DNA from 2 places in the Pseudarthrobacter sp. MOO13 genome. Region 1 is predicted to be linked to the other one. Evidence: riboswitches for the same ligand, from Rfam matches in the RefSeq annotation. Region 1 holds a riboswitch; the other holds the start of a gene.
The links. A riboswitch is a leader RNA that binds a small molecule or an ion and turns the genes downstream of it on or off. The one in region 1 is predicted to bind glycine.

Region 1 (15,107 bases):
AGGTTGACCACCGTGGCCGCGGCGCCGAGGCCGGCCAGGGAGAACATCCCGATGAAGGGGCTGTGGCCGGCGGCGAACTGGGTCCACGGGGTGACTGCCATGAGGATGACCAGCGCGCCGACATAGAAGAGCAGCACGCGGACGGGGATGGCGTTGATGGCCCTGGGCAGCGTGCGCTCGGGATTCTTGGCCTCGGCGGCGGTGGTGCCCACCAGTTCGATGCCCACGAAGGCGAATACTGCAATCTGGAATCCGGCCACAAAGCCCATGAACTCATTGGGGAAGAACCCGCCATGGCTCCACAGGTTGGTGAAGCTAGCCGTGCCCGCGTCGCTCTGGAAACCGGTGAAGATCATGAAAAGTCCCACGATGATCAGGGCCGCGATGGCGACGATCTTGATGAGGGCGAACCAGAACTCTGTCTCGCCGAACGCCTTGACCGTGGCGAGGTTCAGCAGCAGCAGGATGCCCACCGTGGCCAGGCCCGGGATCCAAAGCGGCAGCGCCGGCCAAAGTTCTTTTGAGTACCCGGCGATGGCGATGACGTCCGCGATTCCGGTGATCACCCAGCAGAACCAGTACGTCCACCCGGTGAAGAAGCCTGCCCACGGACCCAGGAGGTCGGCGGCGAAATCACTGAAGGACTTGTAGTTCAGGTTGCTCAGCAGCAACTCGCCCATGGCCCGCATGACGAAGAAAAGCATGAAGCCGATGATCATGTACACGAAGATCACGGAAGGTCCGGCGGCGGAAATGGTCTTGCCGGAACCCATGAACAGGCCTGTGCCGATCGCGCCACCAATGGCGATGAGCTGGATATGCCGGTTGGTGAGTTGCCGTTCCAGGTGGGGAGGCCCGCTGCGGGCCGCCGTGGCAGCACCCTGGCCGCGGGCTGGTTCGCTGTTGGACGTGGGGGGATGAATCGCCATGAGGAACTCCATCGATAAAGCGGCTTTTGGAGCCGCAAAGATTTGGTTCCTCCCCGCTCTGTTGTGGACCTGAGAGTTTCCGCAGCCAAAGCCGCTTGCACCGTCGGTGAGCCAAGGTCATGCCCGGCTGCTTTCCAGAGTTGCCTGTCCGCGGCGGTACGTGGGCCTGAGAGTTTCCTGGGGAGGGTTTGCTCCTACGGCGCCTGCTGGGTGTACCCGGCAGGACTCTCCCGCCGCAGGTCGAAGGCGTATTCAGTTGGAGGTCGGCGGCTTTTTGGGCCGCCGCCGGGCATGCACGGGACAGGCGCCGACTGGTAGGCCGCTCCGGATACGCTGAGCCAGCCACCGGCGGCGCCAATCCCGGGTTCAGTGTGGTGTCCGTCACGATCGAATGTCAAACCCCTTCCGACACAAGCGGGGAACGAAGGCGTCACGCGCCCAGTCAAGCCCCTCACCGCACCTGGCCGATTTGCCAATGACGGGTTCGTCCCGATACCTTGTGAGCCGAATCACCCACATTTGAATAAGCCTTTCGAGCTGTGACGGGAGAGTCCTCCCGGCGAATCACCGGGCAGGCGCCGTAGGAGCAAATCCTCCCCAGGAATCTCTCAGGCCCATGTACCGTCACGGCGAGGCGACTCTGGAAAGCAACCAGGCTCCGGCCTGGTTCACCGACGGTGCAAGCGGTCCCCTGCCACCAGCAGGCAACGCGGAATCTCTCAGGTCCAATACAGAGCGGGGAGGAACCCATCCCACGCTGTGCCACCCTGGCCGGCCAGACCTGGAGTTCCTCATGACGATTCAGTCGCTTCCAACATCCTTCGTGGACCGCCATATCGGTGCGCGCCGCCAGGCCGACGTCGACACCATGCTCAAGGCCGTGGGATACGACAGCGTGGACGGCCTGGTTGACGTGGCCGTCCCCGCGTCCATCCGGCAGGAAACTGCGCTCAAGCTGACCGACGCCCTCAGCGAGGTTGAAGTCCTCACGGAACTGCGGAAGCTTGCCGCGAAGAACAAGACTGCCGTCCAGATGATCGGCCAGGGTTACTACGACACCGTGACGCCGCCGGTGATCCGCCGCAACATCCTGGAATCCCCGGCCTGGTACACCGCCTACACGCCCTACCAGCCGGAAATCTCGCAGGGCCGGCTTGAGGCGCTGCTGAACTTCCAGACCATGGTGCAGGACCTGACGGCGCTCCCGATAGCCAACGCTTCCTTGCTGGATGAAGCCACCGCCGTGGCCGAGGCCGTGCTCCTGATGCGCCGCGCCAACAAGTCCGCGGCAGCCAAGGACGGCAAGACTGTCCTGGACATCGACGTACTTCCGCAGACCATCGCTATTGTCAGGGGCCGTGCGGAGGCGCTGGGCTTCGAGGTGGAGGTCGCGGACCTGTCCAAGGGCCTGCCCGAGGGCGACATCAATGGCGTCGTGCTGCAGCAGCCCGGGGTCTCCGGCCGGGTGTGGGACCAATCCGCCGTGATCACCGCTGCCAAGGACCGGGGCGCGCTGGTCACGGTGGCTGCGGACCTGCTGGCCCTGACCCTGATTACCCCTCCGGGCGAGCAGGGCGCGGACATTGCTGTCGGCTCGGCCCAGCGTTTTGGTGTGCCGTTGTTCTTTGGGGGGCCGCACGCCGCCTACATGGCCGTCCGAAAGGGCCTGGAACGTTCCCTGCCCGGCCGCCTGGTTGGGGTGTCCAAGGACGATGCCGGCGTTCCCGCTTACCGCCTGGCTTTGCAGACCCGCGAGCAGCACATCCGCCGCGAGAAGGCCACATCCAACATCTGCACCGCCCAGGCGCTGCTGGCCATCGTGTCCTCCTTCTACGCCGTTTACCACGGCCCCGACGGCCTGAAGGCGATCGCAGAGACCGTCCACCACAAGGCCAGGGTCCTGGCAACAGCACTCACGTCACTGGGCCGCGAACTGGTCACGGACTCCTTCTTCGACACCCTCACCGTCCGCGTTCCGGGCAAGGCCGCCAAGGTGATCACCGCCGCTGAAGCCCGCGGCATCAACCTGCGCTTCATCGATCCGGACACGGTGGGCGTCTCCGTTGATGAGACGACGACGGCGGCAACACTTTCCGCCGTCGCCGTCGCCTTTGGCGCCGGTCCGGTGGGTGACGCCCAGGGATTCGAACTGCCCGACACTATTTTGCGTTCCTCGGCCTACCTGCAGCACCCGGTCTTCAACACGCACCGGTCTGAAACCCAGCTGCTGCGTTACATCCGCAAGCTCTCGGACCGTGACCTGGCGCTGGACCGCACCATGATCCCGCTGGGTTCATGCACCATGAAGCTGAACGCCACGGCCGAGATGGAAGCCATTTCCTGGCCGGAGTTCGCCTCGATCCACCCGTTCGCCCCGGACTCCCAGACCGAAGGCTGGCGCGAACTCATCGCCGGCCTGGTAGCGGACCTCGCCGAGATCACCGGGTATGACCAGGTGTCCATCCAGCCCAACGCGGGCTCCCAGGGCGAGCTCGCCGGGTTGCTCGCGATCCGCGGCTACCACCAATCCCGCGGCGAGCAGCAGCGCACCGTCTGCCTGATCCCAGCCTCGGCGCACGGCACCAACGCCGCCTCCGCCGTCCTCGCGGGCATGAAGGTGGTCGTGGTTGCCACCGCCGCTGACGGGACGATCGACCACGACGACCTGACGGCCAAGATCGAGGCCAACAAGGACGTCCTCTCGGCCATCATGATCACCTACCCCTCCACCCACGGCGTGTACGACTCCGATGTCCGCGAAGTCTGTGACGCTGTGCATGCTGCCGGCGGCCAGGTCTACATCGACGGGGCCAACCTCAACGCACTTGTAGGGCTGGCCCAGCCGGGCCAGTTCGGCGGGGACGTGTCCCACCTGAACCTGCACAAGACCTTCTGCATCCCGCACGGCGGCGGGGGACCCGGCGTCGGGCCCGTTGCCGCCAAGGCGCACCTGGCACCGTTCATGCCGGGCGACGCGAACAAGGCGGCGCACGAGCCCGGGCACGGGGTGGCGATCTCGGCGTCCCGGTTCGGTTCGGCCGGCGTGCTGCCGATTTCGTGGGCGTACGTGAAGCTGATGGGCGGTGAGGGCCTGACCGAGGCCACCAAGTCCGCGCTGCTGGCGGCCAACTACGTCGCGTCCCGCCTGAACGAGTACTTCCCGGTCCTCTACACCGGTGAAGGCGGGCTGGTGGCGCACGAATGCATCCTGGACCTGCGCGAACTCACCGCGAAGACGGGAGTCACGGCCGAGGACGTGGCCAAGCGGCTGATCGACTTCGGTTTCCACGCCCCCACCCTTTCGTTCCCCGTCGCGGGCACGCTGATGGTGGAGCCCACCGAGTCCGAGGACCTGGCCGAGATCGACCGCTTCATCGAGGCCATGATCACCATTCATGGCGAGATCCAGCAGGTGGCCAACGGCGACATCACCCTGGAGGCATCCCCGGTGCGCAACGCACCCCACACTGCGGCCGCCGTCGTCAGCTCTGACTGGGACCGCGCCTACCCGCGGGAGCAGGCGGCCTTCCCCGTTGCCTCGCTCCGCCAGGACAAGTACTTCCCACCCGTCGGCCGGATCGACGGCGCCGCCGGCGACCGGAACCTGGTCTGCTCCTGCCCGCCCCTCGAAGCGTTCGAGACTTCGACAAGCTCAATCACCGGATTGGAAGACTGATTCCCATGACCGAGAACTACACCGCTCTTTTCGAGCAGCACAAGAAGGCCGGGGCCTCGTTCACGGACTTCGGCGGCTGGCAGATGCCGCTCAAGTACGAGTCTGAACTCGCGGAACACCACGCTGTCCGCAAGGCCGCCGGGCTGTTCGACCTCTCCCACATGGGAGAAGTCTGGGTCACCGGCCCCGACGCCGCCGCGTTCCTGGACTACGCCCTGGTGGGCAAGATCTCCGCGGTCGCCATCGGCAAGGCAAAGTACTCGCTGATCTGCAACGAAGACGGCGGCATCATCGACGACCTCATCACCTACCGCCGGCCATCCCCCGAAGAGGGCGTTGACAGGTACCTGGTGGTGCCCAACGCGGGCAACGCCGCAGTGGTGGCCAAGGAACTCCTGGAACGCTCCGCCGCCTTCGACGTCACTGTGGAGGACGCCTCCGCCAACACCTCGCTGATCGCCGTCCAGGGACCGAATTCCGAAGCGATCCTCCTGACGCTGGTCCCGGCCGAACAGCACGCACTGCTCACCGGGCTCAAGTACTACGCCGCCGTGGAGGTGGGCATCGCCGTCAACGGCACGGTCCAAGACCTGCTCGTGGCCCGGACCGGCTACACCGGCGAGGACGGGTTCGAGATCTACGTTCCCAACCTGGACGCGCCCGCGCTGTGGGAGGCACTGCTCCAGGCCGGCGAAGGCTCCGGCCTGGTGCCCGCCGGCCTCGCCGCCCGCGACTCGCTACGCCTCGAAGCCGGGATGCCGCTCTACGGCAACGAACTCTCCCGCTACGTCAACGCTTACGCGGCAGGCCTGGGCCCCGTGGTGTCGCTGGCCAAGGAAGGCGACTTCGTGGGCAAGGACGCCCTGGCAGCCATCAAGGCCGCCGGAGTCGGATCAACCATCGGGCAGAAGTTGGTGGGCCTCAAGGGTGCCGGACGCCGCGCCGGCCGCGCCCATTACCCCGTCCTTAAGGACGGCACCCTGGTGGGCGAAGTAACCTCCGGCCAGCCCTCCCCCACCCTCGGATACCCCATCGCCATGGCCTACGTCGAGGTCGAATTTGCTGAAGTCGGCACCGTCCTTGACATCGACCTCCGCGGAAAGCCCGAGCGCTTCGAAGTGGTCCCCCTCCCGTTTTACAGGCGCCAGAAGTAGCTTCCGGGGCTGGGTTCGGCCCGGGGGGCCGCACCCGCAGGACCCAACGCCCGCTCACTTGTTGCGGGAATCAACCCAACGCCCGCTCACTTCTTGCGGGAATCAACCCAACGCCCGCTCACTTCTTGCGGGAATCAACCCAACGCCCGCTCACTTGTTGCGGGAATCAACCCAACGCCCGCTCACTTGTTGCGGGAATCAACCCAACGCTTTCTCACTTTCTCAACACGAACCCAAGGAAACACACATGGCAAAAGTTGTAGCTGAACTGAAATACTCCGCCGAGCACGAATGGGTTGCTGTGGACGGATCCGGGCCTGCGGGGATCGGGATTTCCGCCGTGGCGGCCGACGCCCTGGGCGACATCGTGTACGTGGACCTGCCTGAGGTCGGCTCCATCGTCACGGCCGGCGAAACCTGCGGCGAGGTGGAATCCACCAAGTCCGTCTCCGACCTCTACGCCCCGGTCACCGGCGAGGTCACCGAGATCAACGACGGCGTGGTCTCGGACCCCGCCCTGATCAACAGCGATCCCTACGGTGCAGGCTGGCTCTTCAAGGTGTCCGTCACCGAGGAAGGCCCGCTCATGTCCGCCGAGGAATACGCCGCAGCAAACGGCGGCGAGCTGTGAGCGCCCCGGCAGAAGTGGGCGCCTTCGAGCAGGTGGCCTCCCCCAGCCTGAACGCCGACCTGTCCGTCCTGGACCCTGAGGTTGCCGCCAGGATCGACGACGAGCTTGGCCGCCAGCGCGACGGCCTGGAAATGATCGCCTCCGAGAACCACACGGCCGCCGCCGTCATGCAGGCCCAAGGCTCAGTCCTGACCAACAAGTACGCTGAGGGCTACCCGGGCAAGCGCTACTACGGCGGCTGCGAACACGTCGACGTGATCGAGCAACTGGCGATCGACCGGGTGAAGGCCCTGTTCGGCGCGGAATACGCCAACGTCCAGCCGCACTCCGGAGCCCAAGCCAACGCCTCCGTGATGCACGCCCTGATCAAGCCCGGCGACACCATCATGGGCCTGAACCTGGCGCACGGCGGCCACCTCACGCACGGCATGCGCATCAACTTCTCCGGCAAGCTCTACAACGTGGTGCCGTACCAGGTCCGGGAGGACACCCACACCATCGACATGGCCGAGGTGGAACGCCTGGCCCGGGAGCACAAGCCGCAGCTCATCGTGGCCGGCTGGTCCGCCTACGCCCGCCAGCTGGATTTCGCCGAGTTCCGCCGGATCGCCGATTCCGTGGGCGCGTACCTGATGGTGGACATGGCGCACTTCGCCGGGCTGGTCGCAGCAGGCCTTCACCCGAGCCCGGTGCCGCACGCGCACGTCACCACCTCCACCACGCACAAGACCCTCGCCGGTCCGCGCGGCGGGATCATCCTGAGCAACGACGCCGACATCGCCAAGAAGATCAACTCGGCAGTGTTCCCGGGACAGCAGGGCGGCCCGCTGGAACACGTCATCGCCGGCAAGGCGGTGGCCTTCAAGATCGCCGCCACCGAAGAGTTCCGCGAACGCCAGGAACGTGTGCTCGCCGGCGCGCGCCTGCTGGCAGAACGCCTGGTCCAGCCGGACGTCACCGCAAAGGGCATCAGTGTGGTCTCCGGCGGCACCGACGTGCACCTGGTCCTCGTCGACCTGCGCAACTGCGAACTTGACGGACAGCAGGCCGAGGACCGGCTCGCCGCGATCGACATCACCGTCAACCGCAACGCCGTGCCCTTCGACCCGCGCCCGCCCATGGTCACCTCAGGCCTGCGCATCGGCACCCCGGCGCTGGCCACCCGCGGGTTCGACGAGGACGCCTTCCGGGAGGTTGCGGACATCATCGCCGAGGCATTGACGGCCGACGCCGGCGCGGACCTTTCCGGGCTCCGTCACCGCGTCGAGGCCCTGGCCAAAGCCCACCCGCTCTACCCAGGCATCGCACCCCTGTCCTGACCCTGGTTCCGACAGGCTCAGCAAACGGTCGTTGAGCCTGTCGGCCCCCCTTCGAGCAAACAAAGGAACAACGATGACATTGGCACCTGAAGGCCGGAAGATGCTGCGGATCGAGCAGCGCAATGCTGCCGTTCCGGTGGAGCGGAAGCCGGAATGGATCAAAGCCAAGGTCCAGATGGGCCCGGAGTTCGTCGGGCTGAAGAACCTGGTCAAAAAGGAAGGCCTGCACACCGTCTGTGAAGAGGCCGGCTGCCCGAACATCTTCGAATGCTGGGAAGACAAGGAAGCGACCTTCCTGATCGGCGGGTCCGAATGCACCCGCCGCTGCGACTTCTGCCAGATCGACACCGGCAAACCCTCCCCCGTGGACATGTTCGAACCCACCAAGGTGGCCCGCTCCGTCCAGTCCATGCAACTGCGCTACGCCACCGTCACCGGGGTGGCCCGCGACGACCTCGAAGACGAAGGCGTCTGGCTCTACGCCGAAACCGTCCGCAAGATCCACGAACTGAACCCCGGCACCGGCGTGGAACTGCTCATCCCCGACTTCTCCGGCAACCCCGACCACATCAAAGCGATCTGCGACTCCGCCCCCGAAGTCTTCGCCCACAACGTCGAAACCGTGCCCCGGATCTTCAAACGCATCCGGCCCGCGTTCCGCTACGACCGCTCCCTGGACGTCATCACCCAGGGCCGCAACCTGGGCATGGTCACCAAATCCAACCTCATCCTGGGCATGGGAGAAACCCGCGAGGAAATCTCCGAAGCCCTCCGCGACCTGCACGAGGCCGGCTGCGACCTGATCACCATCACCCAATACCTCCGCCCCTCCGAACGCCACCTCCCCGTGGACCGCTGGGTCAAACCCCAGGAATTCGTCGACCTCCAGCACGAAGCCCAGGACATCGGCTTCCTCGGCGTCATGTCCGGCCCCCTGGTCCGCTCCTCCTACCGCGCCGGCCGCCTCTGGGCCACCGCCATGCGCAAAAAAGGCCGCGACATCCCCGCCGAACTCGCCCACATCGCCGACGGCATCCAAGACTCCGGCACCACCCGCCAGGAAGCCAGCACCCTCCTGGCCGGATAATCCGGAACGGGGTTCCGGCCGGGCCGCCCAGGGTGGTCGTGCCGGCCGGAAGGCCCCTAAACTTGGCCTATGCCCACGCCCAAAGCTTTGCGGCCGTTTGCCCATCGCGAGTACCGTGTGCTGATTGCGGCCCTGGCCATCTCGATTTTCGGGTCCGGGATGTGGGCCGTGGCCATGGTCTACCAGGTGATCCACCTGGGTGGCGGCCCATTGGACCTCTCCCTGGTGGCAGCGGCGGGCAGCGTTGGCCTGGTGGCCTTCGTCCTGGCCGGCGGGATCGCGGCCGACCGGGTCCCCCAGCGCCGCCTCATCATCGCCGTGGAAGGCGCCAACCTTGCCGTGATCGCCGCCATCAGCGGGCTGGCGATCGCCGGTTGGCTGGAATTGTGGCACGTGGCGGTGGGCGCGTTCGTGCTGGGGGTGGGTGCGGCGTTCTTCTTCCCGGCGTACTCGGCCATCCTGCCGCGCATCCTGCCACCGGAAGACCTGCTGGCGGCCAACGGCATGGAAGGGTCCATGCGGCCGGTTTTGCAACAGGCGGCCGGGCCCGCGGCGGCAGGCGTCCTGGTGGCAGCGCTCTCGCCGTCGCACGCAGTAACCGCGGTTGCCGGTTGCCACTTCGCGGCTTTCGTCATCCTGAACTTCCTGCGCCCCCAGGAACGCCCGGACACCCGCGGCGAAGGCGGGGAAGCGGCGGAAGGCGCGGAACGCCGTCGGCAATCCTTCATCCGGGACTTGCGTGAGGGCGTCAGCTACACCGTGCGCACCCCTTGGCTCCTGTGGACACTCCTGTGGGCCTGCATCTCGGTGCTGTTCCTGATCGGCCCCATCGAGGTGCTGCTCCCGTTTGTGGTCCGCGACCAGCTCGGCGGGGATTCAAGCGCGTTCGGGTTCCTGCTCGCCATCATGGGCGTCGGCGCTGCCCTGGGCTCGCTGCTCACCGCGTCCTTCCGGCTGCCGCGGCGGTACCTCACGGTCATGATGGTGTCCTGGGGTGCCGGCAGCCTCCCCCTGGTCGCGATCGGCGTGATGGACAACTTCTGGGCGGTCGGGGCGGCCCTCTTCGTGTTCGGTGCCACCGGCAGCGTCGGCATGGTCATCTGGGGCACCCTGCTCCAGAGACGCGTGCCGCCGCACCTGCTGGGAAGGATTTCCAGCCTGGACTTTTTTGTGTCGCTGGCCCTGATGCCGGTCTCCATGGCGCTGGCAGGACCGGCGGCGGAGGTACTGCCCATCTGGCTGATCTTCCTCGTGGCCGGCGGCGTGTGCCCCGTCGTGGGGGTGGTGGCCATGGCAGCCGCCAACATGTCCCGCGATGAACGCGCGCATCCGCTGGACGCGGCACTCCAGGTGGAACGGGCGACGACGGCAGGAGACTAGGGCGGCGGGCGCACCACCGTCTCCTCCCGCCGTCGGACCCACCCGGGTGCCCGGCAGGGGCCTAGCTGTGGCCGCGGACCACCGGGATGCTCGCCGTCGGAAGGCCGCTGGGGAAGACCGTCGGTTCAGGAATGGCCACCGGCTCCAGCGGGACCTGCACGCCCTGCGCCGCTGCGAGGACCCGCTGGCCCCGGACGTCAATTTCCAGGGGTTCACCTTCCTGCACGGTGAGAGTGATGGAACCGGACGCGAGCTGGACCAGCAACAGCCGGCCTCTGACCTTCAGGTGGAAGGCCAGCGAATCCCACTCCGCGGGCAGGCGCGGATCGAAGAACGGGACCGGCCCTTGGTCCCGCAAGCCTGCGAAGCCGCACACCAGGGAGGACCACACGCCGCCGGTGGAGGCGATGTGGACGCCGTCGATCGTATTGCCGTGGGTGTCGTCCAGGTCGATGAACGCGGCACTGGTGAAGTGGTCCAGGGCTTCCTTTGAATACCCCACCTCGGCCGCCATGATCCCCTGCACGCAGGCGGACAGGGTGGAGTCGCCGGTTGTGATGGGATCGTAGAAGTCGAAGGCCCGCTGCTTCTCCCGTGCCGTGAAGTCCTGCCACTGGAGGAACATGACCAGGACCGTGTCCGCCTGCTTGAGGACCTGGTGGCGGTAGATCACCAGCGGGTGGAAGTGCAGCAGCAGGGGGTACTTGGACCGCGGGGTGGTCCAGTCCCAGGCTTCCAGGGTCATGAAGTCGTTGTCCTGGGAGTGCACCTGCAGGTCCTCATCGAAGGGCAGCTGCATCCGGTTGGCGGCCTGCTCCCAGAGCTCCCGCTCGGCGTCGTCGATCCCGGGGTGGTCCAGCGCCGCGGCGACCCGCAGGTTGAAGCGGGCCATCACGTTCGTATAGAGGTTGTCATTCACCACGGCCGTGTATTCGTCGGGGCCGGTGACGCCATGGATGTGGAAAAGGCCGTCCTTGCCGAAGAAGCCCAGGGAGATCCACATCCGGGCCGTCTCGATGAGCAGTTGGGCACCCATTCCGTCCCGGAAGGCGGCATCGCCGGTGGCCCAGAGGTACCTGTTGGTGGCGAAGGCGATCGCGGCCGCGATGTGGAACTGGGCCGTTCCGGCAGCGTAATAGGCACTTGCTTCGAGTCCGTTGATGGTGCGCCACGGGAAGAGTGCACCGTCAACGCTCAGTTCCTTGGCGCGGATCTTGGCCTCTGGCAGCATGCCGTGGCGGAACTCCAGGACCTGCCGCGCGCCGTCGGGGTTGGTGTAGGTGAGGTAGGGCAGCAGGTATACCTCCTGGTCCCAGAAGTAGTGCCCCTCGTAGCCGGAGCCGGTTACTCCCTTGGCGGGAATGCCGGCAACATCGGCGCGGGCCGTCGCCTGGGCCAGCTGGAAGAGGTTCCACCGGATGGCCTGCTGAAGCCCCGGGCTGCCGCCGCCCACCACAATGTCGGACGTGGCCCAGTAGCCGCGGTAGTGGGCCATGCTCTCGGCGAAGATTTCGTTCACCGGGCGAAGGGCTTCCTCGGCCACCGCGGCTGCATCGACGTTCGGGTCCTGGACGCGGCGGCCGGCGGCGTAGCTGACGCTCTTTTCCAGCCGGAAGGGTTCGTCCGGCTCCACTGCCAGGACATACCGGACGCTGCTGTCATCCTGGTCCACCAGGGTTTCGAAAGGCTGGTGCCCCGCAGAGGTCCAGTGGTCCACGGCCAGGCCCACCCGTTGCTTTGATTCTGCGGCCTCCCACGAGAGGCGCAGCGAACCGTCGCCGCCGTCAAGGTTTACGGGCAGCAGTACCCGTCCGGCGTGGCGGCCGGACCGGCGCGGATCGTGCACGGAGTGGTCCTCCACCGGCTGGTCCTGGCGGTTGATCACCTGGGAGGTGACGTCCAGCGAAACCAGCCGGTCCGTGGCCACTTCCAGCGAGATGCCGAGGCAGCCGCGGGACTCGAAGCCGACGGCGCGCCGTTCAGTGGTGGTCACGGCGGCCCCGGACCGGCACTGCCAGGTGATGCGGCATTCGTAGATTCCGGTGGAAAAGTCCACGGCGCGCCGGTATTCCAGGACCTCGGACTCGGCGAGGCTGAGGCTTTCGCCGTCCACCACCACCGCGAAGTTGTTGGCATCCGGAACGTAGATGATGCGTTGCCCGGTCCGGGCAAAGCCAAAGGCGTTTTCCGCGTGCTTGATGTCCCAAATTTCATGCAGCCCGTTGATGAAGCTGCCGGGCAGGCCGCCATCCGCCGCCGCCCAGTGGGCGCCGCGGATACCCAGGTGCCCGTTTCCCAGGGCAAAGAGTGTTTCGAGGGTGCCTGCGCCACCAGCCTCGTGGCGGGTTTCGACGAGTTGCCAGGGGGTGTCGGGGAACCGTTCGCGGTCCGCGGTAATGACTGCCATGGTGGGGATCCTTTTGGCCTTGCTGGGTGCCGCCGGGGGGCGGGCACGAGGTATTCGGGGAGAATGCGCTGCTCGGATGGGTGCCACTTGGGGGGTAGCGGCACCGGTAGCCCGGGGGAACGGGCATCACCGGCTTAGGGGATGAGTTCCTGAAGGTCATTGACCACCAAGGTGGCACCGGCGTCCAGGAGCGTCTGCCGGCCGGCGCCCCGGTCCACCCCAATGACGGAGTGGAACGACCCGGCCCGTCCGGCCTGCACCCCGGACACGGCGTCTTCAACCACCACGCACTCGGCGCTGGAGAGGTCCAGCAGTTTCGCGGCGTATTCGTAGGTGGCAGGGCTCGGCTTGCCGGGCAGGCCCTGTTCCGCGGCAACCACCCCGTCCACCACGACCGGGAAGTGGTGGCTGAGCCCGGCCGCCTGCAGGACGGCGGGCGCGTTCCGGGAGGACGAGACGACGGCGACTTTGAGTCCCTGCGCCAGCACCGCTTCGAGGAACCGCACCGAGCCGTCGAAAGGTTCGACGCCGGCGCTGACGATGTCGTTGAAGATCCCGTTCTTCCGGTTGCCCAGGCCCTGGACCGTTTCGTGGGCGGGGTCGTCGTCGAGCGGGCCTTCGGGCAGGGTGATACCGCGGGACGAAAGGAAGTCCCGCACCCCGTCGAAGCGGGGTTTGCCGTCAATATGGTCGAAGTAGTCGCTTTCGCGGTACCCGGGAACGTCCGGATGCGAGGCCAGGTAGCCGTCGAAGAGTTCCTGCCACGCGCGCTCATGCACTGTGGCTGTGGGCGTCAGTACTCCGTCGAGGTCGAACAGGATTGCGGCGGCGCCGGTCCAGTCGGTAGTCCCGGGTGACGTGAGGTGTGTCATCAGCGGTGCGGTGTCCTTTCAGTCTGCGGACAGCCGGCCCCGCCGGTGCGGCCACAGGAGGCTCCCGTGCGCACGCGCACAGCAGCATCTCCGTGTCCGCCCACTGCAGGACCGATCATGGCCACAGACGAGTGTAAGCGCTTGCAAATTTGACTGGCAACTGTTTTTTCCCGGCCCGGCAGCACCGGGCGGAGTTCAGCGCAGCACGTAGTGGCGCAGGAATGCGCTGATGTCCACCATCTCGGCTTTGGACATGGCGTGCCCCATGCCCGGGTAGGTCCGGGCCGTCAGCAATGTGTTGGCAGCCAGCCACTCGGCGGTGTAGGCAGTGGCGTCCTCATTGATCACCAGGTCCGCCTTGTCCCGCCCCCAGAAGAACGGCGGTTTGGTGTCGAAGGAGTCCATCGTGGACAGGAGTTCGTTGTTGAGCACGAAGCCGGACAGCCCCACCACGGCCTTGTAGTCATCGGGGTGCAGCCGCATGAGCGTGCTTGCCATCGCCATCCCCTGGGAGTACCCCATCAGGGTGACGCTGCTGTGCTGGTCCTTGACCGATCCGATCCAGGCCCGCACGGAGGTGGCCGCGGAGATAACGTCCGCAAAGTCGTTGGCCAGGAAGTAGTCCAGCAGGAACCATCCCCAGTGGTCCCCGATGGGCATGGGAGCACGCAGCGCGGCGAACGTGAACTCCTGGGGCAGGTACTCGAAGAGGCGCACCATCCGGGACTCGTCCGTGCCGTAGCCGTGCATCATCACCAGCAAGGGGGTGCCGGCGCGCAACTCTTCCGGCTTGGACCACACAACTGTTTCCACCGGACCAGCCTAGCGAGGCGTGCACGCCGCCCCGGCGCGGTGATTGAATCCGGAATCGCCGGGAGGTAGCGTGTCGCCTGACAGACAGCATGCTTAGCAGTGGCACCATACGCACCACCATCACCGCAATGCCCTACCAGCGCCGCGCAGGACGCGGCTATAAGGAGCACGTCATGAGAATTGGCTCGTCTATCTTCCTCATCGCCCTCGGCGCCATCCTTGCCTGGGCCGTGGCTCCAGGGCTGATCCCGTTCGTGGACCAGCAGCTGGTGGGCTACATCCTGATCGCCGTGGGCGTGATTGGGTTGATCGCCTCGCTGATCCTGGCCTCCCCCGGCCGGAGCCGCCGCGTCAGCGAGTCCCGTTCGGTCATCGATCCCAACACTGGCGAGCGCATCACCCGGCACGAAACCCGCGACGGCGGCATCTAGCCACAGCGAATCCCGGAACGAGAGTCCGGAGTAAGCCATGAACCCGGAGAGCCGGGCTGGACCATCCCAGGTCCGGCCCGGCTTTCCTGCGTCCACAGGGGTCCCTCCCCAAACCGATTTTGTTTCGTGTGGGTTTCCATTGACAAACCAACATAAGCAAAGATAAAGTCAAGTAACTCAACATCAATGTGATGCCAGTCACGCAGGAACCTACGCAACGGAGGGTACGTGTTCGCCGAAGAGCGCCAGCAAAAGATTGCCGAGCTTGTCGCCGGCAACGGCCGGGTCAGCGTGACCCTGCTGGCAGAGCGCTTCCGCATCACCACCGAAACCGTGCGCAGGGACCTTGCCGCCCTGGAGAACGCGGGCACCGTCCGCCGGGTCCACGGCGGCGCCGTGGCTGCCGAC
Region 2 (15,107 bases), 360 kb from region 1:
TATCTCGCGGCAGCTGGGTGAACCCCTCCCGATCGACGCAGGCCATATCGACTCGCTCTACGCCCGCTACCAAAACGTCTACGGGCAGTAATCCCCAAACCTTTATCAGGAGTACGCATGAACACCGCAGCAAACACCACCCTGGACGGCTACGAGGTCTGGTTCCTCACCGGCAGCCAGCACCTCTACGGGGAGGAAGTCCTCAAACAGGTGGCCGCCCAGTCCCAGGAGATTGCGAACCAGCTGAACGCCAATTCCGCCGTCCCGGTAAAGATCGTCTGGAAGCCGGTCCTGACCGATTCGGATGCCATCCGCCGGACCGCGCTGGAAGCGAACGCCGATGACTCAGTCATCGGCGTGACGGCCTGGATGCACACCTTCAGCCCTGCCAAGATGTGGATCTCCGGCCTGGACCTGCTGCGCAAGCCACTGCTGCACCTGCACACCCAGGCCAACCGCGACCTGCCCTGGGCGGACATCGACTTCGACTTCATGAACCTGAACCAAGCCGCGCACGGCGACCGGGAGTTCGGGTACATCCAGTCCCGCCTCGGCATCGCCCGGAAGACCGTCGTCGGGCACGTCTCCAACCCCGAGGTGGCACGCCAGGTGGGTTCCTGGCAGCGCGCGGCCGCCGGCTGGGCCGCCGTCCGCACCCTGAAGCTGACCCGCTTCGGCGACAACATGCGCAACGTCGCCGTCACCGAAGGTGACAAGACCGAGGCCGAGCTGCGCTTCGGCGTCGCGGTGAACACGTGGTCCGTCAATGAGCTCGCGGACGCCGTGCACGGCGCGGCGGAGGCCGACGTCGACGCCCTGGTGGCCGAGTACGAGGACCTGTACGACGTGGTGCCGGAGCTCCGCGCAGGCGCGGCCAGGCATGAATCGCTGCGGTACGGCGCCCGGATCGAGCTGGGCCTGCGCAGCTTCCTCGAAGCCAATGGCTCCGCCGCGTTTACCACCTCCTTCGAAGACCTGGGGGCCCTCCGCCAGCTTCCCGGCCTCGCCGTGCAGCGGCTCATGGCCGCCGGGTACGGCTTTGGCGCCGAAGGCGACTGGAAGACCGCCATCCTGGTGCGCGCCGCGAAGGTGATGGGTGCCGGCCTGCCCGGCGGCGCCTCCCTGATGGAGGACTACACGTACCACCTGGAACCGGGCGCGGAGAAGATCCTGGGCGCCCACATGCTGGAGGTCTGCCCCTCGCTCACGGCGTCGAAGCCGCGCCTGGAAATCCACCCGCTGGGCATCGGCGGCAAAGAGGACCCGGTCCGGCTGGTGTTCGACGCCGATGCCTCCCCGGGCGTCGTCCTCGCCCTGTCCGACATGCGGGACCGCTTCCGCCTGGTGGCCAACGCCGTCGACGTGGTTCCCCTGGACCAGCCGCTGCCCAACCTCCCCGTGGCCCGCGCGCTCTGGCAGCCGAAGCCGGACTTCGCCACGTCCGCCGCCGCCTGGCTCACGGCCGGCGCCGCCCACCACACCGTGCTCTCCACCCAGGTGGGCATGGAGGTGTTCGAGGACTTCGCCGAGATCGCCAAGACCGAACTCCTGACCATCGACGAGGGCACCACCATCCGCCAGTTCAAGAAGGACCTGAACTGGAACGCCGCCTACTACAAACTCGCCGGCGGGATCTGATTCCGTGGCGCAGCCCGGCTACCGGCCCCGGCGGCGGCTGCCAAGGCTTGAGGACGTGGCGGGGCTGGCCGGGGTCTCGCACCAAACCGTCTCGCGGGTGGTCAACAAGCACCCCAACGTCAGCAAGGAGACCCGGCACAAGGTGGAAGCGGCGATTGCCGAACTCGGCTACCGCCGCAATACAGCAGCACGCAGCCTGGTCACCCGGCGCTCGCAGACCATCGGCGTCCTGGGCAGCGAGTTGTCGCAGTACGGCCCGGCCAACACCTTGCTGGGAGTTGAACGGGCCGCGCGGGACGCGGGATATTTTGTCAGCGTCGCTGCGCTGCGGGAAGTCGCCAGGGACACCATCCTGGACGCGGTCAGGCACTTCCTGGACCAAGCGGTGGACGGGATAGTCGTGATTGTTCCGCACCTGGCCACGTTGGCGGCCTTGGCGGAACTCGCTATCGGAGTGCCGGTAGTGGCCGTGGGGTCCGACGGGAATGACGCCGTTGGCGGTGTCCGGGTGGACCAGCGCAAGGGAGCCGAACTGGCCGTCCGGCACCTCATAGCGCAGGGCCACCGCCGGATCGGGCATGTCGCCGGGCCGCAGGACTGGATTGACGCCGTGGCGCGGTCCGACGGCTGGCGTTCCGCCCTGGAAGCCGCCGGGCTCGAGGCGGATCTCCTGGTCGAGGGAGACTGGAGTGCGGGCAGCGGCTACGCCGTTGGCCGTCGGCTGGCTGCTGACCGGCGCGCCACGGCCCTCTTCGTGGGCAACGACCAGATGGCATTGGGGATCCTGCGCGCCCTGAACGAAGCAGGCTTGGATGTGCCGACGGACGTTTCCCTGGTGGGCTTCGACGACCAGCCCGAATCGGCATACTTCAGCCCTCCGCTGACCGTGGTCCGGCAGGACTTCGAAGAACTGGGCCGGCGCTGCATGGACATGATGCTCGGGGTACTCGGCGGTGCGGAAGGGCCCAGGACGCTGGTGGTGGAACCTGAGCTCATCCTGCGCAGCAGCACGGCCCCGCCCTGCTGAAGCAGCAGGAAGGCTGGAATTAATCCGGGGGAGACCGCCGCGAAACGTGGCCACAACAATTGCTGCGTAGGTTTCAGGCATGATGGCTACCTTGCTCACCCGGCTCCGCGACTGGGCCATTGCTACCTTTACCTGCGAATCAGAGTCCGAGGCCGCCGGCGCCATGGCCGATGCCACCCGGTGGGGGTGGCTTCCCGCCTTGAGTGGAGTCTCCGTCGGCGCCGACCATGCCCGCTCCGAACACCTGGGAAGGGTGTCCGGCGGCAACTGAATGTCTGCTTGGCCACACTATTGCGCCGGGGCCCGGATGATGCCCTAAACTGCTTCACTGAGGTGCCTGAAATGGCGCTGTGCAGCAACGAAAGTGAACATGCTAATGGCTACCGATTACGATGCTCCACGCAAGCAGGAAGAGGAGTCTCCCGCTGACTCCCTGGAGGCCCTCCAGGCGTCCCGGAGCGGCAACGCGCAGACCGCAGTCATCGATGTCGACGAGAATGACACCGCTGAAGGCATCGACCTCCCCGGCGCCGATCTGTCCAACGAGGAACTCACCGTCATTGTGGTTCCCGAGCAGTCCGACGAGTTCACCTGCTCGTCCTGCTTCCTGGTCCGCCACCGGTCACAGGTGGCCCGCGAAAAGGACGGCCTGAAGTACTGCCGCGACTGCGAAGGCTGAGCCCCACCCGTTCTTCCCGGCGCCGGTTGCCCCTCCGGGGCGGCCGGCGCTGCTGTGTCTCCGGCCGCCGTCGTTACCAAAATACCCCTCCGTGACAACGGAAAAGGTGCCGTGCCCGGTTGGGGGCACGGCACCTTTTCGTGAACGCTTCGCCCTATTCCGGGACTACCAGGGCGGGCGTATCCTTCTTGAGCGTTTCGCCGCGGAAGAAGCCCGGGTGCGTGCGGGACATGACCAGCATGACGACGGCGCCCAGGGCCAGGATGCCTACGCCCAGGATGAACACCAGGCCCACGCCGAAGACCTCGGAACCGCTGCCGAACTCGGGCGCCAGGCTGTCCACGGCGGTCTGGACGAAGACCACGAACAACCCCACGCCGCCCACCACCGGGCAGACCAGCCTGAACACGAAGTGGCGCACACTGTTGAACAGGCTGTGCCGGAAATACCAGGTGCAGGCCAGTGCGGTGAGGCCGTAGTAGAAGCAGATCATCAGGCCCAGCGCCAGGATGGTGTCGTTCAGGACGTTGTCGCTGACCACATGCATCACCGCGTAGAACCCGGCGGAGACGACGCCGGCCGCAATGGTGGCGAAGCCCGGCGTTGCGAACTTCCGGCTGATCCGGCTGAAGGGTTCCGGCAGGGCGCCGTAGTGGGCCATCGCCAGCAGGCTGCGGGACGGTGACATGAACGTGGACTGCAGGGAAGCAGCCGAGCTGGAGAGCACCGCCAGGGACATCAGGATGGCGAACGGGCCCATGATGGGAGAGGCCAGCGCCGTGAAGATGTTCTCGTGGTTCTCGGCGTTGTTCAAGCCGTTGCCGGTATCTCCCACGCCGGCGAACATCATGGTGGCGATGCTGACCAGGAGGTAGATGGCCAGGACGATGACCGCGGTGAGGGTGCCTGCCACGCCGGCGGTCTTTTTGCCGTTGGCGGTTTCCTCATTGACCGTCAGGCAGACGTCCCAGCCCCAGTACACGAAGATCGACAGGGAGATGCCGGCGGCAACCTGGCCGAAGGTCTCGATTTTGGTGACGTCGAACCAGTCCCAGCTGAACGGGATGGCGGTCTCCGAGGTGGACCAGTTGGCGAATGCCATGGCGACGAAGAGGCCCAGCACCAGCAGCTGGAATCCCACCAGGCTGTACTGCACCATTTTGGTGGTGTGCATGCCGCGGTAGCTGACCCAGACGGCCAGTGCCACGAACACGAAGCACGTGACGACGTTGAGCGCCTTGTTGTCCGCCAGGTCTGCCAGCTCGGCGGAGCCTGTGACCTGGGACAGGAAGAGATAGAAGAAGTCGACGGCGACGCCGGCCAGGTTGGACAGCACGATGATGTTGGCGGCGAGCAGGCCCCAGCCACCCATCCAGCCGATCCAGGGGCCGAACGCTTTGGTGACCCAGGTAAAGGTGGTGCCGCTGTCCGGGGAATCGGCGTTGAGTTCCCGGTAGGCGAGCGAGACCAGGATCATGGGGATGAAACCGATCAGGAAGATGACTGGCAGTTGGAGCCCGGCTTCGTTGACGGTGGGTCCAAGTGCGCTGGTAAGCGTGTAGGCGGGGGCAATGGTTGAGATGCCCAGGACGACGACGGCCAGCAGGCCGAGCTGCCCGCCCTTGAGTCCCTTGGCGCTGACGCCGCCCGTGGACGGTGCGTGGGCGTGGGGGCCGGATTTGGAGGTACTGGTGCGGATTGTCTCTGTCATGGCACCACTTTCTGAAAGGCTGTGAGACGGAGGTCACTATATGAATGGCGTTCATTTAGTATGAGGGTGCCGGCCCTGTGATGCAAGACGCAATATGAACCACATTCGTATATGACTGATTTCCTCAATTAGTAAGCTCACTGAGAAATTTCCGGATTGCCGGCCGCGGGGCAGCCCACGGCTGGTAGCGTCAGCCATATTGGACCACTTGAGGAGGATGCATGAAAGCTTCACCGACACTGACCAACAACCTGCAGGCAGTCCTGGCCGACCTGATCGAACTCCACATCCAGGGCAAGCAGGCGCACTGGAACATCGTGGGCACCAACTTCCGCGACCTGCACCTCCAGCTCGATGAGATTGTTGACGCTGCCCGCCAGTTCGCCGACGATACTGCCGAGCGGATGCGCGCCCTGCACGCCCTCCCGGACGGCCGCAGCTCCACCGTTGCCGAAACCACCAGCCTGGCCCAGTTCCCTGACGGGCTGATCAGCACTGCGGACGCCATTGAGCGGATCGTTGCCGCCATGGAAGCCGCTGTGGGCACCATGCGCAAGGTCCACGACGAGGTGGATGAGGAAGATCCCACCTCCGCGGACCTTTTGCACGAGTTCATCGCCCGGCTCGAGCAGTTTGCCTGGATGGTGCAGGCTGAAAACATGAAGCCAACCGCCAAGGTGACCACTGCCGACTCCAAGTAGGCCGAGCGTCCCGCACGAGGGCGCCCGGTACCGGAACTCATCCGGCGCCGGGCGCCCTTTGCGGTCCCCGTGCGGTCAGGTGGCCTTGGGTACCTTCCGCAGCACGACGGCGGCGAGGACTGCCGCCGTCGCCATCAGTACCAGCCCAATTGCCGCCGTGATGTGCACGCCGGAATCGAACGCCGCCGCCGCAGCGTCCCGGACCGCGTCCGCCAGCGGACCGGGCAGGACGGCGGCCGCTTCCATGGCGCCGGCCAGCGTTTCCCCCGCGTTGTGCAACGAGGCGCCCGGGAGCATGCCATCCAATCCGGCCGGGAGGCGCAGGTTGTGCTGGTAGGAGGCCGTCAGGATGGAGCCAAGGACGGCCGTCCCCAGCAGTGAGCCCACCTCGTAGCCGGTTTCGGAGATCGCCGCGGCGGCCCCTGACTTTTCCGGCGGCGCGGAGCCGAGGATGAGGTCATTCGAAATGGTCTCCGCCGTCCCCACGCCCATCGCCAGGACCAGGAGCGCTGCCAGCAGCAGCGCGGGTCCGCCGTCGTGGTTTCCAAACGCCACCAGGGTGTATCCCGTGGCGCTGAACGCCAGCCCCGCCGCTACCACGTACCCAGGGCGGACCTTGCGAACCAGCGGCACCACCACCAAGCCGGCCGCCACCGTGGCTGCCAGCGCCGGAATCATCGCCACGCCCGCCGCTGACGGGCTCAGGCCCTCAAGGAGCTGGAGGTGCTGGGCAAGGAACAGGATGAAGCCGTTGAAGGAAAACAGGGCCAGGATGTTGGCGCTGATGGCCATGCTGAACACCCGGTTCCGGAACAGCGACATATCCAGCAGGGGGTGTTCCAGGCGGTGCTGGCGCCGCACGAACACCACGCCCATCGCCAGGCCGAACGCCATGCTGCTAAGGCCCGCCAGGCCCGGACCTTCGGTGGCAACATCCTTGATGCCGTAGACCATGGGGACCATCACCAGCATGGACAACAGGATGCTCGGGACGTCCACTCTTCCCGGCGACGGGTCCTTGGATTCCGGGATCAAAGTCCGGCCCAGTGCCAGCAGGGGAACCATCAGGGGCACCGCCACCAGGAACACGGCGCCCCACCAGAAATGCTCCACCAGCCAGCCGCCGAAGATCGGCCCCAAGGCTGCGCCGCCGGAGAATCCGGCAGCCCAGATGGCGACGGCCATCCGCCGGCGGTTGGGCTCCGGGAAGATGTTGCGGATCAGCGACAAGGTGGAGGGCATCAGCATCGCCCCGAAGAACCCCAGTGCGGCCCGTCCGGCGATCAGCCACTCCGCGGAGGGCGCAAAAGCCGTTGCGGCGGACAATCCGGCAAAGCCCGTGCTGCCGATAATGAGCAACCGGCGCCGCCCAATCCTGTCGCCAAGGCTTCCCATCGATACCAGGAGACCGGCCAATACCAGTGGATAAGCGTCAATAATCCACAACACGTGCACGCCGGAGGGTTCCAGGGCGCGGGTGATGGCGGGCAGGGCGAATGTCAGGGCGGTATTGTCCACGGCGACGAGCAGTACCGGGAACATCAGCAGCCCCAGTGCGAGCCAGTCGCGCCGCGGGGACCGCCCGGCCGCTCCGCCGCTGCGTGCAGGCGCCGAGGTCGAAGGGGAAGTCGTCATAAAATAACTATACCGTCCAGACGGTACAGTTTAAAACCTTGCCGTTTCCCTTTTCGACGCCGGCGGAAGGCATGATGGGAAGCATGCCCCGAAAGCCTGTAGCCCGTGATGCGGTCCTTGACGCCTTCGAAACCCTCTTGATCGACGTGGGGGAGCGGGCGGCCACGCTCGACGCGGTGGCCAAAAAGGCAGGCGTGTCCAAGGGGGGACTGCTGTACCACTTCCCCAACAAGGAAGCGCTCATCGAAGTGCTGCTGGACCGCCTGGACGGGCTGGCCAAAGAGGACGCCGACGCCATGGCCGCGGCCGCCGAGGGGGCGGCGGCCTACTTCATCCGCTCCTCCGTCTGGGCGGACACTCCGCTGGACCGGGCCATCGTTGCCGCCACCAGGCTGGCGGAAGTGGCGCACCAGGAAACGCGGCGCCGTTTCGCGGCCATCCAGCAGCGGTGGCTGGACGAGATCGCGGCCGACGTGGGGCCGGGGCTGGCCAAAGCGGTCTTGTATATGGGGGACGGGCTGTATTTCAACGCCATGTTGTCCGTGGGTCCGGCGCCGCAAGGGGGAGCGGCGGCTGACGTGGAGGAACTCCTGGCGGCCCTTGAGCGGCTTCGCAGGTAGCCTCCGCCATTTGCCGGGAAGGGTTGCGGCATAGGACAATGGAATGTTGTGAGGGCTGTCACCGGCCCGCATGATCCAGCACATGGCTGGTTTACAAGTGAATAGCCTTTGATCTGCGGCGGGAGAGTTCTGCCGGTGTACAGGCAGGCGCCGTAGGAGCAAATCCTCCCCAGGAATCTCGCAGGCCCCCGTACCGCCGCGGCGAGGCGCCTCTGGAAAGCAGCAGGCGGTTCCCATGACCCCCAATCGGGGATTCGGAGCCGGTGTGCTCACCGACGGTGCAAGCGGGTCCTGCCAGGCAGGCACCGCGGAAACTCTCAGGTCCAATACAGAGCGGGGAGGAACCCGAATCGCTGTGGCGTACCCTGCGCCGCCTGAGTAAATGGAGTTCCTTCGTGCCGGTTAGCCCAGCCTCCACCACTTTCGTCGACCGCCATATCGGTGCGCGCCGCCAGGCCGACGTCGATACCATGCTCAAAGCCGTTGGCTACGACACTGTCGACTCACTGGTTGACACCGCCGTCCCCAAGGTCATCCGTCAGGAATCTGCCCTTCGTCTGCAGGACGCCCTCAGCGAGGTTGAAGTCCTCACGGAACTGCGGAAGCTTGCCGCCAAGAACAAGACGGCAGTCCAGATGATCGGCCAGGGCTACTACGACACCGTGACGCCGCCGGTGATCCGCCGCAACATCCTGGAATCCCCGGCCTGGTACACCGCCTACACCCCGTACCAGCCGGAAATCTCGCAGGGCCGGCTCGAGGCACTGCTGAACTTCCAGACCATGGTGCAGGACCTGGTGGGACTGCCCATCGCCAACGCCTCGCTGCTGGATGAAGCCACCGCCGTGGCCGAGGCCGTGCTCCTGATGCGCCGCGCCAACAAGTCCGCGGGAGCGAAGGACGGCAAGACGGTCCTGGACATCGACGTTCTTCCGCAGACCATCGCCATCGTGCAGGGTCGCGCCGAGGCGCTGGGCTTCGAGGTGGAGGTCGCGGACCTGTCCAAGGGCCTGCCGGAGGGTGCCATCAATGGCGTCGTGCTGCAGCAGCCCGGCGCCTCCGGCCGGGTGTGGGACCAGTCCGCCGTCATTACCGCTGCCAAGGACCGCGGCGCGCTGGTTACGGTGGCTGCGGACCTGCTGGCCCTGACACTGATCACACCTCCGGGCGAGCAGGGCGCGGACATTGCCGTTGGCTCGGCCCAGCGCTTTGGTGTGCCGTTGTTCTTTGGGGGGCCGCACGCCGCCTACATGGCTGTCCGCAAGGGCCTGGAACGTTCCCTGCCCGGCCGCCTGGTTGGGGTGTCCAAGGACGACGCCGGCGTTCCCGCTTACCGCCTGGCTTTGCAGACCCGCGAGCAGCACATCCGCCGCGAGAAGGCCACGTCCAACATCTGCACCGCCCAGGCGCTGCTGGCCATCGTTGCGTCCATGTACGCGGTATACCACGGCCCGGACGGGCTGAAGGCGATCGCGGAAACGACGCATGGCCACGCCCGTACCCTCGCCGCGGCGCTCAAGGCCGCCGGCCTGGATGTCCTGCACACTTCCTTCTTCGACACCCTGACGGTCCGTGTTGCCGGCCGTGCGTCAGCAGTGATTTCCGACGCCGAGGCCCGCGGCATCAACCTGCGGCCCATCGACGCCGACACCGTAGGCATCTCCCTCGACGAAACCACGACGCCGGCCATCGTCGCGCAGGTCGCCGACGTCTTCGGCGCCCCGGTTGCCGAGGGACACAGCGAGGGCCAGGGCTTTGGGCTGGAGGCCGGCGTCGAGCGTTCCTCGGCCTACCTGCAGCATCCGGTGTTCAACACGCACCGGTCTGAAACCCAGCTGCTGCGTTACATCCGGAAGCTCTCGGACCGTGACCTGGCGCTGGACCGGACGATGATTCCGTTGGGTTCGTGCACGATGAAGTTGAACGCGACGGCTGAGATGGAGGCCATTTCCTGGCCGGAGTTCGCCTCGATCCACCCGTTCGCCCCGGACTCCCAGACCGAGGGCTGGCGCGAACTCATCGCCGGCCTGGTAGCGGACCTGGCCGAGATCACCGGGTATGACCAGGTGTCCATCCAGCCCAACGCGGGCTCCCAGGGCGAGCTCGCCGGGTTGCTCGCGATCCGCGGCTACCACCAATCCCGCGGCGAGCAGCAGCGCACCGTGTGCCTGATCCCAGCCTCGGCGCACGGCACCAACGCCGCCTCCGCCGTCCTCGCGGGCATGAAGGTGGTCGTGGTTGCCACCGCCGCTGACGGGACGATCGACCACGACGACCTGACGGCCAAGATCGAGGCCAACAAGGACGTCCTCTCGGCCATCATGATCACCTACCCCTCCACCCACGGCGTGTACGACTCCGATGTCCGCGAAGTCTGTGACGCTGTGCATGCTGCCGGCGGCCAGGTCTACATCGACGGGGCCAACCTGAACGCCCTGGTGGGGCTGGCCCAGCCGGGCCGGTTCGGCGGGGACGTGTCCCACCTGAACCTGCACAAGACCTTCTGCATCCCGCACGGCGGCGGGGGACCCGGCGTCGGGCCCGTTGCCGCGAAGGCGCACCTGGCACCGTTCATGCCGGGCGATGCGAACAAGGCGGCGCACGAGCCCGGGCACGGGGTGGCGATTTCGGCGTCCCGGTTCGGTTCGGCCGGGGTGCTGCCGATTTCATGGGCGTATGTGAAGCTGATGGGCGGGCAGGGCCTGACCGAGGCCACCAAGTCCGCGCTGCTGGCGGCCAACTACGTCGCGTCCCGCCTGAACGAGTACTTCCCGGTCCTCTACACCGGCGAAGGCGGGCTGGTGGCGCACGAATGCATCCTGGACCTGCGCGAACTCACCGCGAAGACCGGAGTCACGGCCGAGGACGTGGCCAAGCGGCTGATCGACTTCGGTTTCCACGCCCCCACCCTGTCCTTCCCCGTCGCGGGCACGCTGATGGTGGAGCCCACCGAGTCCGAGGACCTGGCCGAGATCGACCGCTTCATCGAGGCCATGATCACCATCCGCAAGGAAATCGACCAGGTGGCCAACGGCGACTTCGCCGTCACCGACTCACCGCTGCGGCACGCACCCCACACGGCCGCCGCCGTCGTCTCCTCTGACTGGGACCGCGCCTACCCGCGGGAGCAAGCAGCGTTCCCGGCCCACCACAAGCAGGACAAGTACTTCCCGCCCGTCGGCCGGATCGACGGCGCCGCCGGCGACCGCAACCTCATCTGCTCCTGCCCGCCCCTCGAAGCGTTCGAGGACAGCACAGCCGGGTTCGAGAACTAGACCGCTCCGGTGGTTGAGCCGGCCGGCACCCGGTTTCGACCAGCTCAACCACCGCTCCCAAAGGACTTTCAATGACTGAGAAGTACACCGCGCTCTACGACGAGCATAAAAAGCTCGGCGCCTCCTTCACGGACTTTGGCGGCTGGCAGATGCCGCTGAAGTACAGCTCCGAACTGGCCGAACACCACGCGGTCCGCAAGGCCGCCGGGCTGTTCGACCTCTCCCACATGGGAGAAGTCTGGGTGACCGGCCCCGAGGCCGCCGCGTTCCTGGACTACGCCCTGGCGGGCAAGATCTCCGCCATGGCCGTGGGCAAGGCAAAGTACTCGCTGATCTGCAACGCCGATGGCGGCATCATCGACGACCTCATCACCTACCGCCGGCCGGCAGCGCCGGACGGCACCGACGTCTTCCTGGTGGTCCCCAACGCAGGAAACGCAGACACCGTCGCGGCAGCATTGCAGGAACGTGCCGCCCGGTTCGACGTGAAGGTGGAGGACGCCTCAGCCCGCACGTCACTGATCGCCGTCCAAGGCCCGGCAGCAGAATCGATCCTGCTGCGGCTGGTCCCGGCAGCCCGGCATTCCCTGGTGACAGGGCTGAAGTACTACGCCGCCGTCGAGGTCCCCTTCCTGGTGGGCGGTGCGGGCCTGGACCTGCTGCTGGCCCGGACCGGGTACACCGGCGAGGACGGCTTCGAGATCTTCGTGGACAACGGGGACGCCCCGGGCCTCTGGCAGGCGCTGATCGCCATTGCCGACGAGGGCCAGCTCACCCCCGCAGGGCTCGCGTCCCGCGACTCCCTCCGCCTCGAAGCGGGAATGCCGCTCTACGGCAACGAACTCTCGCTGGACGGCGACCCGTTCGCCGCCGGCCTGGGCGCCGTCGTCGCGCTGTCCAAGGAAGGCGACTTTGTCGGGAAGGCCGCGCTGGCAGCCAAGAAGGAAGCCGGTGCAGGCAGCACCTCCGGCCGCCGCCTCGTGGGGCTTAAGGGCCGGGGACGCCGGGCCGGCCGCGCGCACTACCCGGTCCTGAAAGACGGCGCCACCGTCGGTGAGGTCACCTCCGGCCAGCCTTCGCCCACTCTGGGCTACCCCATCGCCATGGCCTACGTCGACGTGGAGCATTCGGCGCCGGGAACTTCCCTCGAAGTCGACCTTCGCGGTAAGGCCGAACCCTTCGAAGTCGTCGGCCTCCCGTTCTACAAGCGCCAAAAATAGCGCCGGACAGCCGGGAGTTTCGCTTGTCGAAACCCCGCCCCACCACCCGTTTTAGTTAGGAACCAATCGCATGGCTGTTGGCGTTTTTGATCTGTTTTCGATCGGGATCGGGCCTTCGTCGTCTCATACTGTGGGGCCGATGCGGGCTGCTGCCGTTTTTGCGGAGGAACTCAAGGCCTCGGGGGTGCTGGCTCACGTGGCGTCGTTGCGGGTGGATTTGTATGGCTCGTTGGCGGCCACCGGTCATGGGCACGGGACGATGACCGCGATCCTGCTGGGCTTGGAGGGGTTTCATCCGGAGTTGATCCTCCCGGCGGAGGTGGAGGAGCGGCTGGCCGGCATTGCCGGGACCGGGACCTTGAACCTCGCCGGCGCCGTCCCGCTGCCCTATGGGGTGAAGGACATGGTGTTGCGGCCGTTAACCGTCCTGCCGCGGCACACGAACGGGATGACGTTCACCGTCACGGACGCTGACGGTGCCGTGGTGCATACCGCGACCTTCTTCTCGGTCGGTGGCGGGTTCATCGTCCGGGAGGGTGAGGAAGACGCGGCCCGGCAGGAACTGGAGGAGTCCAAGAAGGAGCTTCCGCTGCCGTTCCGGACCGCCGCGGAACTGCTGGAGCACTGCGCAGCGACCGGGCTGGGAATCGCTGATGTGATGCTGGTGAACGAAAAAGCCTCCCGCGGGGAGGAGGAGATCCGGGCCGGGTTGCTGCACATCTGGTCCGTGATGGAAGCCTGCGTGGCGGCCTCGTTGAAGCGTGAGGGGGTGTTGCCGGGCGGCTTGAAGGTCCGCCGCCGCGCCCCTGACTGGTTTGAGCGGTTGAAGAAGGAATGCGCCGACGGGCAGGACACGGACCAGGACGCCGCGTGGGACGCGGGCCCGTTCGATCCCCGGTATTGGCAGGAGTGGGTTAACTTGGTGGCGTTGGCCGTGAACGAGGAAAACGCGTCCGGCGGCCGGGTGGTCACCGCCCCGACGAACGGGGCAGCCGGGATCATCCCTGCGGTGTTGTTCTACGCCCTGCACTTCGCTCCCGGCATGGACAAAGCCACCGGCGCTGACCGCGATGACGTCGTGGTCAAATTCCTGCTCGCCGCCGCCGCCGTGGGAGTCCTTTACAAGGAACAAGCCTCGATTTCCGGGGCCGAGGTCGGCTGCCAGGGCGAGGTGGGGTCCGCGTCCTCGATGGCCGCCGCTGGCCTGGCCGAGGTCATGGGGGGCACCCCGGCGCAGGTGGAGAACGCCGCTGAGATCGCAATGGAACACAACCTGGGCCTGACCTGCGACCCGATCGGCGGGCTGGTGCAGGTGCCCTGCATCGAACGGAACGCGATCGCTGCCGCGAAAGCGATCAACGCCGCGAAAATGGCGCTCTGGGGCGACGGGACCCACCGGGTCTCCCTGGACGAAGTCATCATCACCATGCGCGAAACCGGCAAGGACATGTCCCACAAATACAAGGAAACCGCCATGGGCGGCCTCGCCGTCAACGTCGTCGAATGCTGACCGCAGGCGCCTCTTCCCGGAACCCGGCGCCCACTCCCTAGTTGTAGGCGGCGGCCCACCAGTTCAAGGAGGCGGCAAACACCAGCCAGGAAATGTACGGCAGCAGGAGTAACCCGGCGGTCCGGCTGATGGGACCAAAATAGAGAACGGTGACTCCGACGGCGGCAATGAGCGCCAGGATGATGCCAAGCCCAAACCACAGTGCAACGGTTCCAAAAACGGGGTAGAGGGCAAAGAACGCAGGGGTCCAGGCAAGGTTAAGGAGCAACTGGATCCCGTAGGCGGTGAGGGCGCTCCGGGTCCGCTCCGTCCGTTTGCGCCACACCAGCCAGCCGGCAACAGCCATCGCCGTGTAGAGGATTCCCCACACCGGGCCAAACACGCCGTTGGGCGGAGACCATGGCGCCTTGTCCGCCGTTGCATACCAGCCGTTGACGTTGCTGGCCGACGCCAATCCGCCCAGCGCCGCCACCAGCAAGGACGCCACCAGGAAGGCGGCGAGCCCGGCGATTTGGATCCCGGCGCCATAGGGCCGTCCGCGCTCCGCGGAAGTGCTGCTCTGGTCCCGGTCCGGCCTCATCCTCCAACCCTTGCGGACCCGGGGCAGCCCCGTCAAGGCGCCGCCCCGTGGACGGTCGGCGCCATGCCAGGCATCGCCGGGAGAAAGGCTCCAGCGGCTGAGGCTTTAGACTTGATGCTGCATGTCCGCACGCATCCAGACCCACCGAAACCGCGCACAAACCCGATTGGACACGGCCCCCTTGCGAGAATTCACCGCACGTTTTGCCACAGCCGAGGAAATTGAGAACTGGGACAAGCACGTCACGGCCAACCCCAACGGCGGCAACATGCTGCAGTCCGCCGCCTACGCATCGGTCAAGAACGGGTCCGGCTGGAAAGTCCGCTTCCTTGTCCTGGAAGCCCCGGGAAACTCCAGTTACAACCTGGTCCTGGAAAAGTCATTTCCGGTCCTGGGTCGGCTCTGGTATCTCATCAAAGGCCCTGACGTTGCCGCCGCCGCGGACCTGAAAGCCGCCCTCGAAGCCTGCGCGGCCTTTGCCCGCAGCCGGAAACTGAACGTCTTTACCATC

Region 2: another riboswitch for glycine. It lies ahead of gcvP (aminomethyl-transferring glycine dehydrogenase); the one in region 1 lies ahead of cycA (D-serine/D-alanine/glycine transporter).

Annotation. Positions count from the first base shown of each region.
Region 1 covers NZ_CM177848.1:3,666,291-3,681,397, forward strand. The annotation lists gene cycA (D-serine/D-alanine/glycine transporter) at 1-929, opposite strand, end outside; glycine riboswitch at 978-1,073, opposite strand; glycine riboswitch at 1,074-1,172, opposite strand; glycine riboswitch at 1,463-1,563, shown strand; gene gcvP (aminomethyl-transferring glycine dehydrogenase) at 1,723-4,605, shown strand; gene gcvT (glycine cleavage system aminomethyltransferase GcvT) at 4,611-5,759, shown strand; gene gcvH (glycine cleavage system protein GcvH) at 6,007-6,390, shown strand; gene glyA (serine hydroxymethyltransferase) at 6,387-7,709, shown strand; gene lipA (lipoyl synthase) at 7,783-8,796, shown strand; gene AC4EEO_RS16790 (MFS transporter) at 8,866-10,176, shown strand; gene AC4EEO_RS16795 (glycoside hydrolase family 65 protein) at 10,238-12,583, opposite strand; gene AC4EEO_RS16800 (HAD family hydrolase) at 12,718-13,455, opposite strand; gene AC4EEO_RS16805 (alpha/beta hydrolase) at 13,651-14,268, opposite strand; gene AC4EEO_RS16810 (DUF6458 family protein) at 14,442-14,699, shown strand; gene AC4EEO_RS16815 (DeoR/GlpR family DNA-binding transcription regulator) at 14,928-15,107, shown strand, end outside.
Region 2 covers NZ_CM177848.1:3,309,124-3,324,230, reverse strand. The annotation lists gene AC4EEO_RS15170 (L-ribulose-5-phosphate 4-epimerase) at 1-91, shown strand, start outside; gene araA (L-arabinose isomerase) at 118-1,638, shown strand; gene AC4EEO_RS15160 (LacI family DNA-binding transcriptional regulator) at 1,643-2,665, shown strand; gene AC4EEO_RS15155 (hypothetical protein) at 2,745-2,936, shown strand; gene AC4EEO_RS15150 (DUF4193 domain-containing protein) at 3,042-3,344, shown strand; gene AC4EEO_RS15145 (APC family permease) at 3,499-5,055, opposite strand; gene AC4EEO_RS15140 (Dps family protein) at 5,277-5,756, shown strand; gene AC4EEO_RS15135 (MFS transporter) at 5,832-7,391, opposite strand; gene AC4EEO_RS15130 (TetR/AcrR family transcriptional regulator) at 7,475-8,011, shown strand; glycine riboswitch at 8,121-8,217, shown strand; gene gcvP (aminomethyl-transferring glycine dehydrogenase) at 8,407-11,286, shown strand; gene gcvT (glycine cleavage system aminomethyltransferase GcvT) at 11,358-12,506, shown strand; gene AC4EEO_RS15115 (L-serine ammonia-lyase) at 12,577-14,016, shown strand; gene AC4EEO_RS15110 (TspO/MBR family protein) at 14,054-14,596, opposite strand; gene AC4EEO_RS15105 (lipid II:glycine glycyltransferase FemX) at 14,718-15,107, shown strand, end outside.